Regions from separate parts of the Streptomyces sp. NPDC093600 genome, predicted to be linked through region 3. Evidence: riboswitches for the same ligand, from Rfam matches in the RefSeq annotation. Region 3 holds a riboswitch; each other region holds the start of a gene.

What was found. Region 3 has a riboswitch for cyclic di-AMP ahead of ACIRB4_RS16850 (C40 family peptidase). Riboswitches for the same ligand answer to the same signal wherever they lie in the genome.
Positions count from the first base shown of each region.
Region 1: linked by a shared signal. The riboswitch ahead of ACIRB4_RS23720 (transglycosylase SLT domain-containing protein) and the one ahead of ACIRB4_RS16850 (C40 family peptidase) in region 3 are both predicted to bind cyclic di-AMP.
Region 2: linked by a shared signal. The riboswitch ahead of ACIRB4_RS16290 (peptidoglycan DD-metalloendopeptidase family protein) and the one ahead of ACIRB4_RS16850 (C40 family peptidase) in region 3 are both predicted to bind cyclic di-AMP.
Region 4: linked by a shared signal. The riboswitch ahead of ACIRB4_RS21440 (transglycosylase family protein) and the one ahead of ACIRB4_RS16850 (C40 family peptidase) in region 3 are both predicted to bind cyclic di-AMP.

Region 1 covers NZ_JBIWIU010000010.1:97,804-100,739, reverse strand. The annotation lists gene ACIRB4_RS23725 (PadR family transcriptional regulator) at 1-248, opposite strand, end outside; cyclic di-AMP (ydaO/yuaA leader) riboswitch at 620-780, shown strand; gene ACIRB4_RS23720 (transglycosylase SLT domain-containing protein) at 785-1,681, shown strand; gene ACIRB4_RS23715 (hypothetical protein) at 1,727-2,497, opposite strand; gene ACIRB4_RS23710 (Type-2Aa cytolytic delta-endotoxin) at 2,686-2,936, opposite strand, start outside.
Region 2 covers NZ_JBIWIU010000005.1:332,958-335,893, forward strand. The annotation lists gene ACIRB4_RS16275 (helix-turn-helix domain-containing protein) at 1-367, shown strand, start outside; gene ACIRB4_RS16280 (DUF6126 family protein) at 388-543, shown strand; gene ACIRB4_RS16285 (tyrosine-protein phosphatase) at 562-1,374, opposite strand; cyclic di-AMP (ydaO/yuaA leader) riboswitch at 1,765-1,921, shown strand; gene ACIRB4_RS16290 (peptidoglycan DD-metalloendopeptidase family protein) at 1,926-2,888, shown strand.
Region 3 covers NZ_JBIWIU010000006.1:42,252-45,187, forward strand. The annotation lists gene ACIRB4_RS16840 (8-amino-7-oxononanoate synthase) at 1-677, shown strand, start outside; gene ACIRB4_RS16845 (ATP-binding protein) at 877-1,305, shown strand; gene ACIRB4_RS16850 (C40 family peptidase) at 1,336-1,812, opposite strand; cyclic di-AMP (ydaO/yuaA leader) riboswitch at 1,816-2,014, opposite strand; gene ACIRB4_RS16855 (ATP-dependent Clp protease proteolytic subunit) at 2,329-2,936, opposite strand, start outside.
Region 4 covers NZ_JBIWIU010000008.1:284,943-287,878, reverse strand. The annotation lists gene eno (phosphopyruvate hydratase) at 1-290, opposite strand, end outside; gene ACIRB4_RS21440 (transglycosylase family protein) at 632-1,327, opposite strand; cyclic di-AMP (ydaO/yuaA leader) riboswitch at 1,331-1,550, opposite strand; gene ACIRB4_RS21435 (transglycosylase family protein) at 1,765-2,769, opposite strand; gene ACIRB4_RS21430 (cytochrome P450) at 2,884-2,936, opposite strand, start outside.

The DNA.
Region 1 (2,936 bases), on a different contig from region 3:
CGGGGTGCGCCGCCGCTGGACGACGGCGCGCGGAACGACTCGACGAGTCCGGCCCGCTCCATCCGGGACAGCAGTGGATAGATGCTGCCCTCGCTGACCAGCTCCAGCCCGCTGTCCGTGAGCGCCTCGACGAACTCGAAGCCGTATCGGGGCCGTTCGGCGATCAGGGCGAGCAGGCAGAGGTCGAGCACTCCGCGCAGAAGCTGGCTGCGCCGCTGGTCACCGGCGCCCGGCGGCTCCTTTGTCATGCGGTGCATGATAGGCACCACTACCTTGCATCGCAAGGTAGTGGTCGCACAGGGGGTAATAAACCATCAAAAGGGACACCGAGGGGCGTTATTCATTTTTCTTTCGATTCTCCCCAGCGTGGCCGATTTCCAGTTAAGGGCGATATTCGTTACCGGGTGACGTGAATCACGGCCGGACGAGGCAACCGTTTCGGCCCCGGCCCTCGGCCTGCCCGCCAAAGGGAGTTCGGCGCGCTCGGGCCCGGTAGTGAGGGCGGCGTCACACACGGCCGCCGTATTCGGGAATTCCCGAGGACCCGGAGACTTGTTTTCGGCTCCATTTCTCGCCTACGGTCATCTGCATTCGGACGGATCGCCGAATCCTGCCACCGTCCGAAAGACCGCCTATTCACCCGTCGGCAGGAGCGGGGGACCCACTTTTCTCTCCGGTTCGGAAAAAATCCGGATCGGATCGGGGTGAAGTCGCACGCGTGCGGCCGGGCATCTCCAGCCCGAACCCGACAGCTCACCCCGCAGGCGCCGGAGAGGAACTCGTCATGCCCGCACACGGTAAGCACCGGCGCCCCAAGTCACGCCCTCTGACCCGGGGCATCGCCCTCGCGAGTACGGGCGGCGCCGCACTGGCCCTGCCCCTGGTCGCGACCGCCGCCGCCCACGCCGCTCCCGCCACGGCGGCCGGCGCCCCCACCGGAATCACCGCGGAGAAGGCCGCCGCGAGGACCGTCGAAAAGATCAACGAAACGCTTCCCGCAGCGCCCCGAACCGCCGCCCAGAAGTACACGGTGGCGCGCGGTGACTCCCTTTCCGTGATCGCTGAGGAGCAGGGCGTTCCGGGCGGCTGGAAAGTCCTGTACCGCATCAACCGCAGCGCCGTGGGTGACAACCCGTCACTTATTCACCCTGGTCTCGAACTGACGATTCGCAAGCAGTCGGCGACCGCGCCCGAGGCGCAGCCGAAGACGAAGGCGAAGGCCAAGGCGAAGGCCGAGGTGGAGCCCAAGAAGGCCGCGACGTCCGCCACCGACCGCGCCAGCCGTTCCCAGGAGCGCGGCGCCGCCCCCGGCCAGGCTCCGGCCGCCGCTCCGGCCGCCCCCGCGGCCGCCAAGCAGTACACCAACGACCTCGACGGCTGGATCCGGGAGTCGCTGGACGTCATGGCCCGGTACGGCATCCCCGGCACGTACGACGGCATCCACCGCAACATCATGCGCGAGTCCTCGGGCAACCCGCAGGCGATCAACCTCTGGGACTCCAACGCCGCCAAGGGCACTCCCTCGAAGGGCCTGCTCCAGGTGATCGAGCCGACCTTCCTCGCCTACCACGTGCCCGGTACGTCGATGGACCTCTTCGACCCGGTCGCCAACATCACCGCCGCGTGCAACTACGCCGCCGACCGCTACGGCTCCATCGACAACGTCAACGGCCCCTACTGATCCGGCGCCACCCAGGGGGCTCCGGGCCGTCGGCCCGGAGCCCCTTCAGCGTGCGATGTCCGCCTTCGGACCCATGACGACGACCGGTTCCTTCCGCGGATCCAGGGCGCGCAGGAGTCGCGGCATGACCTCGCGGGGAAGCGAGACGCACGCCTGGGTGGGCCCGCCGTGGTCCACGTGGATCCATACACCTCCGCCCCGCCCGAGTCCGAGGGGCCGCTTCTTGTTGAGCGGGGTCGTACCGGGGACGCGGTTGTAGTCGATGGCGATCACGTAGTCGAAGGAGCCTTCCAGCGGCTCTCCGGCGAAGCCGGTGCCGTCGAGCGCGAACTCCTCGTCCTGGTCGTACGGCAGCAGTGTGCCCGGGTCGGGCAGTCGCCCGCCGGCGTCCCCGATGCGGAACACGCCGATCGGGGTGCGCAGATCGTCCGCCACATGGTGGGTGGTCCAGCCGCGCAGCGCGTTGTGCGCGGACCACGGTCCCGCCACGCGACGCCACTGCTTTCGTTCGTCGCGTTCGTAGAGCACGGCGGTGGCCCGGTTGGTGTCCGCGGTCTCTCCGACGACGACGAGGGCCTGACCGGTGCCGTCGGGAACCCGCGCGCGGGTGAGCGGGCCCACTCCCGGGATGCGGTCGGCCGAGGACGGTGTTCGCAGGGGGGCCGGGCGGTCGTGGGGTGCGGCGTCTCGTTGGCCGGGCGGTCCCGCCGCTCCCGTGATGGGCGGCAGGGGTGGTGTCTTCGTGCAGGCGGCGAGGAGCAGCGCTGCGCACAGGGTGCTCATCAGCGCTCGGGCGGCGGCCTTGCGGACGGGCATGGGACAGCATCCTCCGAGGTTGGGGGAAGCAACGCAGCGATCCGTACCCGATCCGCGTCCCACTCTGTCCCCCGGCCCGCACACTCACCCGTCCAGGGCACGCGACCGGCCGATGCCCCGGTGGCGGCGGCGCCCTCGTCCGGCCCGGGACGGCGGGCCGGGGCGGGTGTTCGCCCTGCGGACGAGGGTCAGGCGGCGAGCCCCAGTCGCTGGCGCACCACGATCGCGTTGAGGCGGATCGCGTACGGGGCGACGTCCGCGATCTCCAGGGCGCCGACCCGGGCCTTGTCGAGGCCGACGGTCACGTCGATGCAGAAGGCGATCGCGTACATGTACGCGCCGGTCTCCTCGTCCTGCAGCGCGAAGAACAGGTCCCGGTAGTAGCTGGTGCGGTCCTCCGCCTCTTCGTAGTACGAGAGCCCCGGCTCGCCCTCCTGCG
Region 2 (2,936 bases), on a different contig from region 3:
CCCGATCGTCCGCGCGGGCCGGGCCGAGCCCGTCGAGGCCGACGGCTGGGTCTACCACCAGGCCGGCGGACCCGGACGCGCCCTGCAGGCGCTCCGCGTCCACGTGCCGTACGCCACCCACGCCGACATCGTGCGCGTCCACCCCGGCGAGGAGTGGCTCCACGTCCTGGACGGCCGGGTGCGGCTCGCCCTCGGTGACGCCGTGCACGTCCTCGACCCGGGGGACAGCGCGCACTTCGACTCGCTCACCCCGCACCGCATCGGCGCCGCCACCCGAGGCGGGGCCGACCTGCTCTTCGTCCACACGCTGATGCAGAGCCCCGCCGCCGAGCTGTGTCTCGGCGCGGGAAGCCCGCACGCACGCTGAGCCCATCGAAAGGGGCTGAAATGTCCGACAAATCCGGTGAGATCACCGGTGAGGAGCGCGGGGGCGGCAGGTTTCCCAAGGGGCTGGTCCTCCGCCTCTTCGCCTACCTGGTCGCCGGGCACCTCTTCGCCGGCTTCCTCTATCTGCTCTTCGTGCTCGGCGGACAGAACCAGTAGCCGCGCCGATCGGCCGGGCTACGCCTCGCTGACGAGGCGCTCGCGCAGCCGCTCACGGGTCTCGGGGGCGAGCCCGAGGCCCTGCGTGAGGTAGTTCTCGGCCGTGCCCCAGGTCTGCTCCATCGTCTCGAACGCGGCCCGGAGGTACTCCACGCGCGCGTCGAAGAGCGGGCCGAGCAGCTCCATCACCTCCGGCGCCATGGCGTCCGCGTCGGTGGCGCTGCGGCGGATCTTGTAGCGGCGGTGGGGGTCGTTCGACTTGATGTAGTCCGCCTCGATCGCCTCGCGCTCGACGCCCACCGCGAGCAGCGAGATCGCTATGGACAGACCCGCGCGGTCCTTGCCGGCCGCGCAGTGCATCAGGGCGGGAACGCTGTCCTCGGCCATCGCGTGCAGGACGCGGCTGTGCTCCGCCGTACGCTCGACGATCATCTTGCGGTACGACTCGGCCATGCGGTCGGCCGCCTTGCCGTCGCCGAGCGCGCCGCGCAGCTGCTCCAGGTTGCCCCCGCTGACCAGCTTCCAGAACTCCTTGCCGTCGGCCGGGTCATTGAGCGGAATGTTCACATTTCGTACACCCGGCAGCTCGATGTCCGCGCCCTCCACCTTCCGGTCCGCCGCGTTGCGGAAGTCGAAGACGGTGTGCAGCCCGAGGGTGGACAGGAAGGCCGCGTCCTCCTCCGTGGCGTGCGCGAGGTGGCCGCTGCGGAAGAGGCGCCCGAACCGCACCGACCCGCCGTCCACGGTCGGCAGGCCGCCCACGTCCCTGAAGTTTCGGACCCCGGTCAGCTCGGGTTCGGTCGACGGGACCTGCGGCAGCTGCTGCGTCACGAGTGCTCCTGAGTGTTGGCGGACTTCGACGATACGAGATCGGTTCCTGGGGCAATCATTCCGGGTGGCGGCCCGCTCGCACACCCCTGAGGCGGTAACGAGCGTTCTGTCCGAATTGGGGCGTTAGGGATAACGCGCCCTGATTGCTGGGGAGATGGGTTCCGGGGCGTGAGCAGCGTCATAACCGTGACGGACCGTGCCTGATCGTCTTCCGCAATAGCCCTGGCAGAAAAGGGAATCGAGGCTCCGTCATCGCGGAGGGTGACCGGAATTCCGGTTGAATTTCACGGCGGGGAATGCGAGATGAATGCGACGGCTTGTTCACGCCGACCCCGCTCGTCTACGGTCACCGTCAATCCGGTCGGACCGCCGAATCCTGCCACCGTCCGGAATCCGCACCCACCCACGTATGGCAGGAGCGGGGGACCCAGGTAGTACGCCGAACCGGCTCGTGCCGGCCCGGCTCGGGGTGAAGCCGCGTGAGAACGCGGCCGGACATCTCCAGTCCGAACCCGACAGCTCACCTCGCAGGCGACGGAGAGGAATTCGCCATGCCCGCGAAGGGTAAGCACCGCCGTCCCAAGGTCAATCCGATCACGCGCGGATTCGTCGCCGCCGGCACGGGTGGCGCCGTCGTCGCCCTGCCGCTCCTCGGCGCGACCGGAGCCCACGCCGCCGAGAAGTCCGCTCCCGCCGTGATGCCCGAGCAGGCCGTCGCCGCCGCCGCGAAGGCCCCGGCCGCCGCGCCCGCCGCCGCCAAGGCCAAGCCGAAGACGTACTCCGTCGTCGCCGGCGACTATCTGTCCAAGATCGCCGCCGAGCACCACCTGGCCGGCGGCTGGAAGAAGCTGTACGAGGACAACCGCCAGGTCGTCGGCGAGAACCCCTCGCTGATCTTCCCCGGGATGAAGCTCACCCTCGGCGCCAAGTCCACGGCCAAGGCGCCCGCGCCCAAGGCCGAGGCTCCGAAGGCCGCGCCCAAGGCCGCCACCCCCAAGGCGAAGGCGGCTCCGAAGGCCGGGAAGTCCACCTCCGAGTCGGCGGAGTCGCGCAGTTCCCGCAGCAGCGAGCGCGCCGCCGTGGAGTCGAAGCCGGCGTCGCAGCCCTCCTCCGGCTGGGTCGCCCCGGTGAGCGGCGGCGTCTCCACGCCGTACCGCGCCTCCGGTTCGATGTGGTCCTCCGGCTACCACACCGGTGTCGACTTCATGGCCTCCTCCGGCACCTCCGTCAAGGCCGTCGGCGCGGGCACCGTGTACTCCGCCGGCTGGAGCGGTTCGTACGGCAACGAGGTCGTCATCCAGCACGCGGACGGCACCTACTCGCAGTACGCGCACCTCTCCTCCCTCTCCGTCTCCGCCGGCCAGTCCGTCAACGGCGGCGACCAGATCGGCCTGTCCGGTTCCACCGGCAACTCCAGCGGTCCGCACCTGCACTTCGAGATCCGCACCGGCCCGAGCTACGGCTCGGACATCGACCCGCTGGCGTACCTGCGCCAGAAGGGCGTCGGCATCTGACGCGTCGTCGCCCGACGCGCGATCGGCACGCATCCCGGGCCCGGCACC
Region 3 (2,936 bases):
ACGGCGGGCGGCGGGCCCTCGCCGTCACCGACTCGGTCTTCTCGGTGGACGGCGACAAGGCCCCGCTGGCCGAACTGGCCCGGGCCTGCCGGGACCACGGCGCCGCGCTCGTCGTCGACGACGCCCACGGCCTGGGCGTCCTCGGGGAGGGGGGCCGGGGCGCCCTGCACGCCGCGGGTCTCGCCGGTGACGAGGACGTCGTCGCCACCCTGACCCTCTCCAAGTCCCTCGGCAGCCAGGGCGGCGCCGTCCTCGGCCCCGCGCGGGTCATCGAGCACCTGGTCAACGCGGCCCGGACGTTCATCTTCGACACCGGGCTCGCCCCGGCGGCCGTGGGCGCCGCACTCGCGAGCCTGCGCCTGATCCACGGCGAGCCCGGGCTCGCGGAGCGGGCGAGGAGGGTGGCCACGACCTTGTACCGGCTCCTGACCGACGGCGGGCTGACCGCCGTACGCCCGGACGCGGCCGTGGTCTCGGTGCGCGCCCCCTCGCCGGAGGCGGCGCTGAGGTGGGCGGCGGACTGCCGGGCGGAGGGCCTGGCGGTGGGCTGCTTCCGGCCCCCTTCGGTGCCGGACGGCATCTCCCGGCTGCGGCTCACGGCCCGCGCGGATCTCAGCGACACCCAGATCGCCGAGGCGGTGGCGACGATCGTCCGCACCGCCCCGGCAGGCTCCTAGGGAGTGTCCCGCGGACCGGCCCGATATGCCTTAGGGGAGAGCCGCCTCAAAAAGGTTGCGCCTCGCCGGAGTTCACCGCATCGGGGGACAGATATCGGCATATCTTGGGGGATCGACACCCATGGCGGTACGTCCGGTGGCACTCTGACGGCGAGCGCAATCCGGGGCGGGGCCCCGGTGGGAAAGGGACAGCGTCGCCATGGCAGACCATCAGGAAGCAACCGTCACTCTGCCGAGCGATCCCGCCTCGGTGTCCGCCGCACGAAGATATGTCGCCGACGTTCTCGGCGAGTGGGGCCTCCCGGACGGCAGCGCCACCGCCGACACCGTCCGGCTGATCGTCTCGGAACTGGCCACCAACGCCGTCCAGCACACCTTCGGCCAGTCGCCCACCTTCACCGTCGACGTCCGCCTGGAGCGCGAGGAGCGGCTGTGCGTCGGCGTCACCGACAGCCATCCGCGCCGGCCCCGGCGGCTGCCGGCGGCCGTGCAGCAGGACAACGGCCGGGGGATGGTGATCATCCGCTTCCTCGCGGCCGAGGCGGGTGGCCGGCTCGCGGTCACCCCGACCGCCGACGGCGGCAAGACCGTCTGGATCACGCTGCCCTGGAAGGCTTCCCTGGTCTAGGGCCTCTCGTTCCGGTCAATGCCGGGCCCGTCAGCGGACCCGGCCGTAGTAGATCTTCGAGGACCAGATCTTGTCGAGCTTCACCCAGGAGCCGGTCTTGGGGGAGTGCCAGATCTTGTTGCCACCGGCGTAGATGCCCACGTGGTAGACCCTTCCGCCGGAGTGGAAGAACACCAGGTCGCCCCGCTGCCTGCTGGAGGCGGAGATGTGCCGGGTCTTGTTGTACTGCTGCTGCGCGGTACGGGGCAGCGACTTGCCCGCCTTCTTGTACGAGTAGAGCGTGAGCCCCGAGCAGTCGAACCTGCTCGGCCCGGTCGCTCCGTACTTGTAAGGCGATCCCTTCTTGGCGGCGGCGATGCGCAGCGCCTTGTCGGCGTGTGCGGTCGCGGCCTGGGCCTCCGGTGCGCCGCCCGGCGCCAGCAGCGTGCCGCCGACGGCGGCGAGGGTGAGAGCCGAGACGGCTCCGGCCCGGGACAGCAGGGACGGGACATGAATCTGCGCAGTCATGCGCAACCCTTCGTCAGCCGCCTGTGAAGGATGACCTGTCGGGTTCGGGCAGGACGAAGATGCCCGGCCGCGGCTGCGGCTTCACCCCGAGGGACGGCCCACCTGCTCGGTCGTCCCGTGCTGCTCGGGTCCTCCACTCCTGCCGATCCACTCCTGTCGACCAGACGTCCGGGACAGCGGCAGGACTCGGCGTCCGCCCGGACCGCCCCGCCGCGGTGGCGGGGGCTTGTCGTCGTCACGGATCTTGACCCAAACACTGGTCGAAAACCGAGCTGAAACGGCGATATGTGAGGCTCCTCACGACTGATCCGTTCGAGTGGACAAGAAGGTTTCGTGATCTTCAGAGGTTTGGTCGACGGGCCCCGTACCAGGGCTGGAACAGCCGATTCCGCCAGATGTGTGCACCTGTCCTGCAACTCACCCCTCCCATAAGTCGATTCGTCGACTACGCCGAACGAGGGAGGGATTTCACGGCGCCGGTGCTCCGAGTGGACCTCGACACGACACGCGGGAATGTCAACTGGCCGGTGCGCCGGGGAACCTGACGGGACCCGCGCCGCGCTTCGCGTCCCGGTTCTGGATCACGTGGTCCACCAGGCCGTACGCCGTGGCGGCCGGCGCGTCGAGAACGGTGGTCCGGTCGATGTCGGCGTCGATCCGCTCACGGCTCCGCCCGGTGTGGGTGGCCAGCATCCCGGCCACCATCGCGCGCAGGCGCAGCAATTCCCGCGCCTGGATGTCGAGATCGCTGGGCTGCCCGTGCAACGGCTCGGCCATTGCTGGCTGCTGGAGCACGATCCGGGCTCCGGGCAGGGCGAGCCGCTTGCCCGGGGCTCCCGCCGCGAGCAGGACGGCGGCCGTGGAGGCGGCCTGCCCGAGGCAGGTGGTCGCCACGTCGCAGGTGATCACCTGCATCGTGTCGTAGATGGCGGACAAGGAGCTGAGCGAGCCGCCGGGGGAGTTGATGTAGAGCGAGATGTCCCGGTCCGGGGCGGCGTACTCCAGGTGCAGCAGCTGTGCGATCACGTCGTTGGCCGACGTCTCGTCGATCGGTGTGCCGAGGAAGACGATCCGCTCCTGGAGCAGCTTGGAGTACGGATCGAGGGTCCGGATCCCGGAGCTGG
Region 4 (2,936 bases), on a different contig from region 3:
AACATCGCCTGGTCGATCAGGCGCTGCTCGGTGGCGTCGTAGCCGACGAGCTCCGGGCCGATCTGCTCGATGACGGCGAGGACGGCCTTCTCGACACCCTTGCCCTGGTAGCGGTTCGGGTCACCGTCGCGGAGCTCGAGGGCCTCGAACGCACCGGTGGAGGCACCGGACGGAACAGCAGCACGGCCGGTGCTGCCGTCGTCGAGGCCGACCTCGACCTCGACCGTGGGGTTGCCTCGGGAGTCCAGGATTTCCCGGGCTACGACGACGTCGATGGACGGCACGAGCATCTCCTTCTGGGATGTGAAGCTAGATGTGACGCATGCGGTGCAGGGTCTCTTTGGCCTTGCGACAAGAGCCTAACCGGCTCCCGGCCTCCAGCCAGCCGGGCGCCCGCCCGCTGGGACGAAAAAGGACCCAAGGGCATGCATCTATGGACGAACGACCTCAGAACTACTGGACGGTAACGAGGCGGGAGCCTTGGCGGGCGGGGCTCGAACGCGCGGAACCCCGGTCCGGCGCGCACGGGGGAAGGGCGCGCCGGACCGGGGTGGTCACCGCGGGAGGGTCGTGGGGGCGAGACGCCCCCCGGGACCCGTGTGAGCCGCCGGACTCACGCGGGCCGCCTGACTCACTTCAGGTGGAGCTGCTGGCCCGGGTAGATCAGGTCGGCGTCGTCGACGATGTCCTTGTTGAGCTCGAAGAGCTTCGCCCAGCCGCCCTTGACGTCGTGCGCGGCGGCGATCTTGCTCAGCGTGTCGCCGGTCACGACCTTGTACTCGCCGTCACCCTTCGCGACCTTCTTGCCGGTCGGGGTGGTGACGGTCTTCTTCGACTCGGCCTTCTTGGGCGCGGCCTTCGGCGCGGTGCGCGACTCGCTGCGGGTCGTCGGCTGCTCGGCCTGACGCTCCTGCTGCGCGGGGGCGGCCTGCTCGGCGGAGCCGCCGTTGTACGCGGCGCTGGAGAGGCCCACGCCGCAGCTCGGCCAGGCACCCTTGCCCTGGCCGGCCAGGACCTTCTCGGCGACCGCTATCTGCTGCGACTTGGAGGCCTTGTCGGCGGTGGAGGCGTACGCGGTACCGCCGTAGGCGGCCCAGGTGGAGGCCGAGAACTGCAGGCCGCCGTAGTAGCCGTTGCCCGTGTTGATGGACCAGTTGCCGCCGGACTCGCACTGGGCGACGGCGTCCCACTCGGAGGCGGTGGCGGCCGAGGCGGACCCGGCGGTCATCAGCGGGGCGGCGACGGCGACACCGGCGACGCCGACGAGTGCGACGGCGCGGGTGGCCTTGGAAGCACGGCGGTGCTTGCCCTTACCGGAAAGCAGCATGCGATTTCTCCTCACCGACGCCTGCGAGGTGAGCTGTCGGGTTCGGACCAAGTGAGTTGTCCGGCCGCGTGACCAGCACGCGGCTCCACCCCAAGCCGGCCTTCCGTCCGTCTGTCTCGACGGCCGGGAACCGGCGCTTACCTTGGGTCCCCCGCTCCTGCCTACGGCGCTTGCGCGACGACTGTTCCCATCAACCGACGGCAGGATTCGGCGTTTCGGTCGACGGGGCCCGCGGTGGCGAGCGGTCACGACCGTAGACACAGACCCCCGCGAAGTTCAAAGACGTCTATAGGGGAGAAATCGCCCTTACTTGCCCTGTACCGAACAGCGTTTGCGCAGGTGAGAGGTGACGGAAGCAAAGTTTGCGGACGGAACACGCCGGTCGCGACAAAGAGACCCATGTCTCACTTGGCCAGAACCGGACATAAGCTGCCGAACTAGCCCTGCGCAGGGGCGGTTTCGGGCGTCAGGTCGAGGCTCTGACCAGGGAGGATGAGATCCGGATCGCCGCCCACCGTCCGGCGGTTGGCGTCATAGAGGGCGGTCCAGCCGCCGGGGAGCTCGTTCTCCTGAGCGATCTCGGCGAGATTGTCTCCGGGCTTGACGGTGTATTCGTCCGCAGTGCCCTGAGTGTCCGTATTCTCCGCACCCGTACCGGCGGTCACCTCACCTGTCACTCCGTCAGTCCCCGCGGACGGCGAGGCGTGGCGACCGGTTTCTCCGCTGCTGTCCGCAATGCCCGTCTCTTCGGGAGCGGCGTCGCCACGGTGCTTGCCGGTGCCGGGGGCGGCCGGCGCGGACGGCGTGACCGATGCCCCGGGGGCGGTGGGGGACGGCGTGACGGCGCCCGTCGAGGCGTCCGGCGTCGCGGGCGCGGTGGGGGCGGCGGGAGTGGCCGGGACGGTCCCGGGGGCCGTCGGGGCGGTCGGGAGGACCTCGGGAGCCGTCGGGGCAGCCTCGGTGGCCGTCGGGGCGATCGGAAGGCCCGTGGTGCGGTTCGACTCCTCGACCGGGCCCGTGGGCTCCTCCGGCACGAGGGCCGGCCCGGGGTCGACCTCGGGGGCGGTGCCGTCGTTCGTCAGGCCGGCGATCGGGGCGCAGGTGTCCCACTCCGTGCCGCCGGCGGCGAACGCCTTCTCGGCCACCACGATCTGCTGCGCACGGCTGGCCAGGTCGGCGCTGGAGGCGTACGCGAGGCCGCCGTGCCGCTCCCAGGTCTCCTGGGTGAACTGGAGCCCGCCGTAGAGCCCGTTGCCGAAGTTGGCGCTCCACAGGCCGCCCGACTCGCACTCGGCCACCCGGTCCCAGGTGGCGGCGTCGGCGGCGGAGGCGGAGCCCGCACCGAGCAGCGGCAGCGCGAGGGCCGATCCGGTCACGCCTGCGGCGACGACGATGGCGGGGGCCTGGCGGGGTCTGCGGTGACGTCCGTTCCCGGAGCGCATGCGGAATGCCTTTCGCGTGACGGCTGAGATTGACGGTGAACGTAGCGGCATTCGAACGTCAGTCACAAGTCGATGCAGCGGAGATCACGTAAAAGTCACAGTCTTGACGGTCCGTCAGCGGACAAGGGGTTCGAACTCCATCGGAAGCGTGCGCAATCCGCGCATGA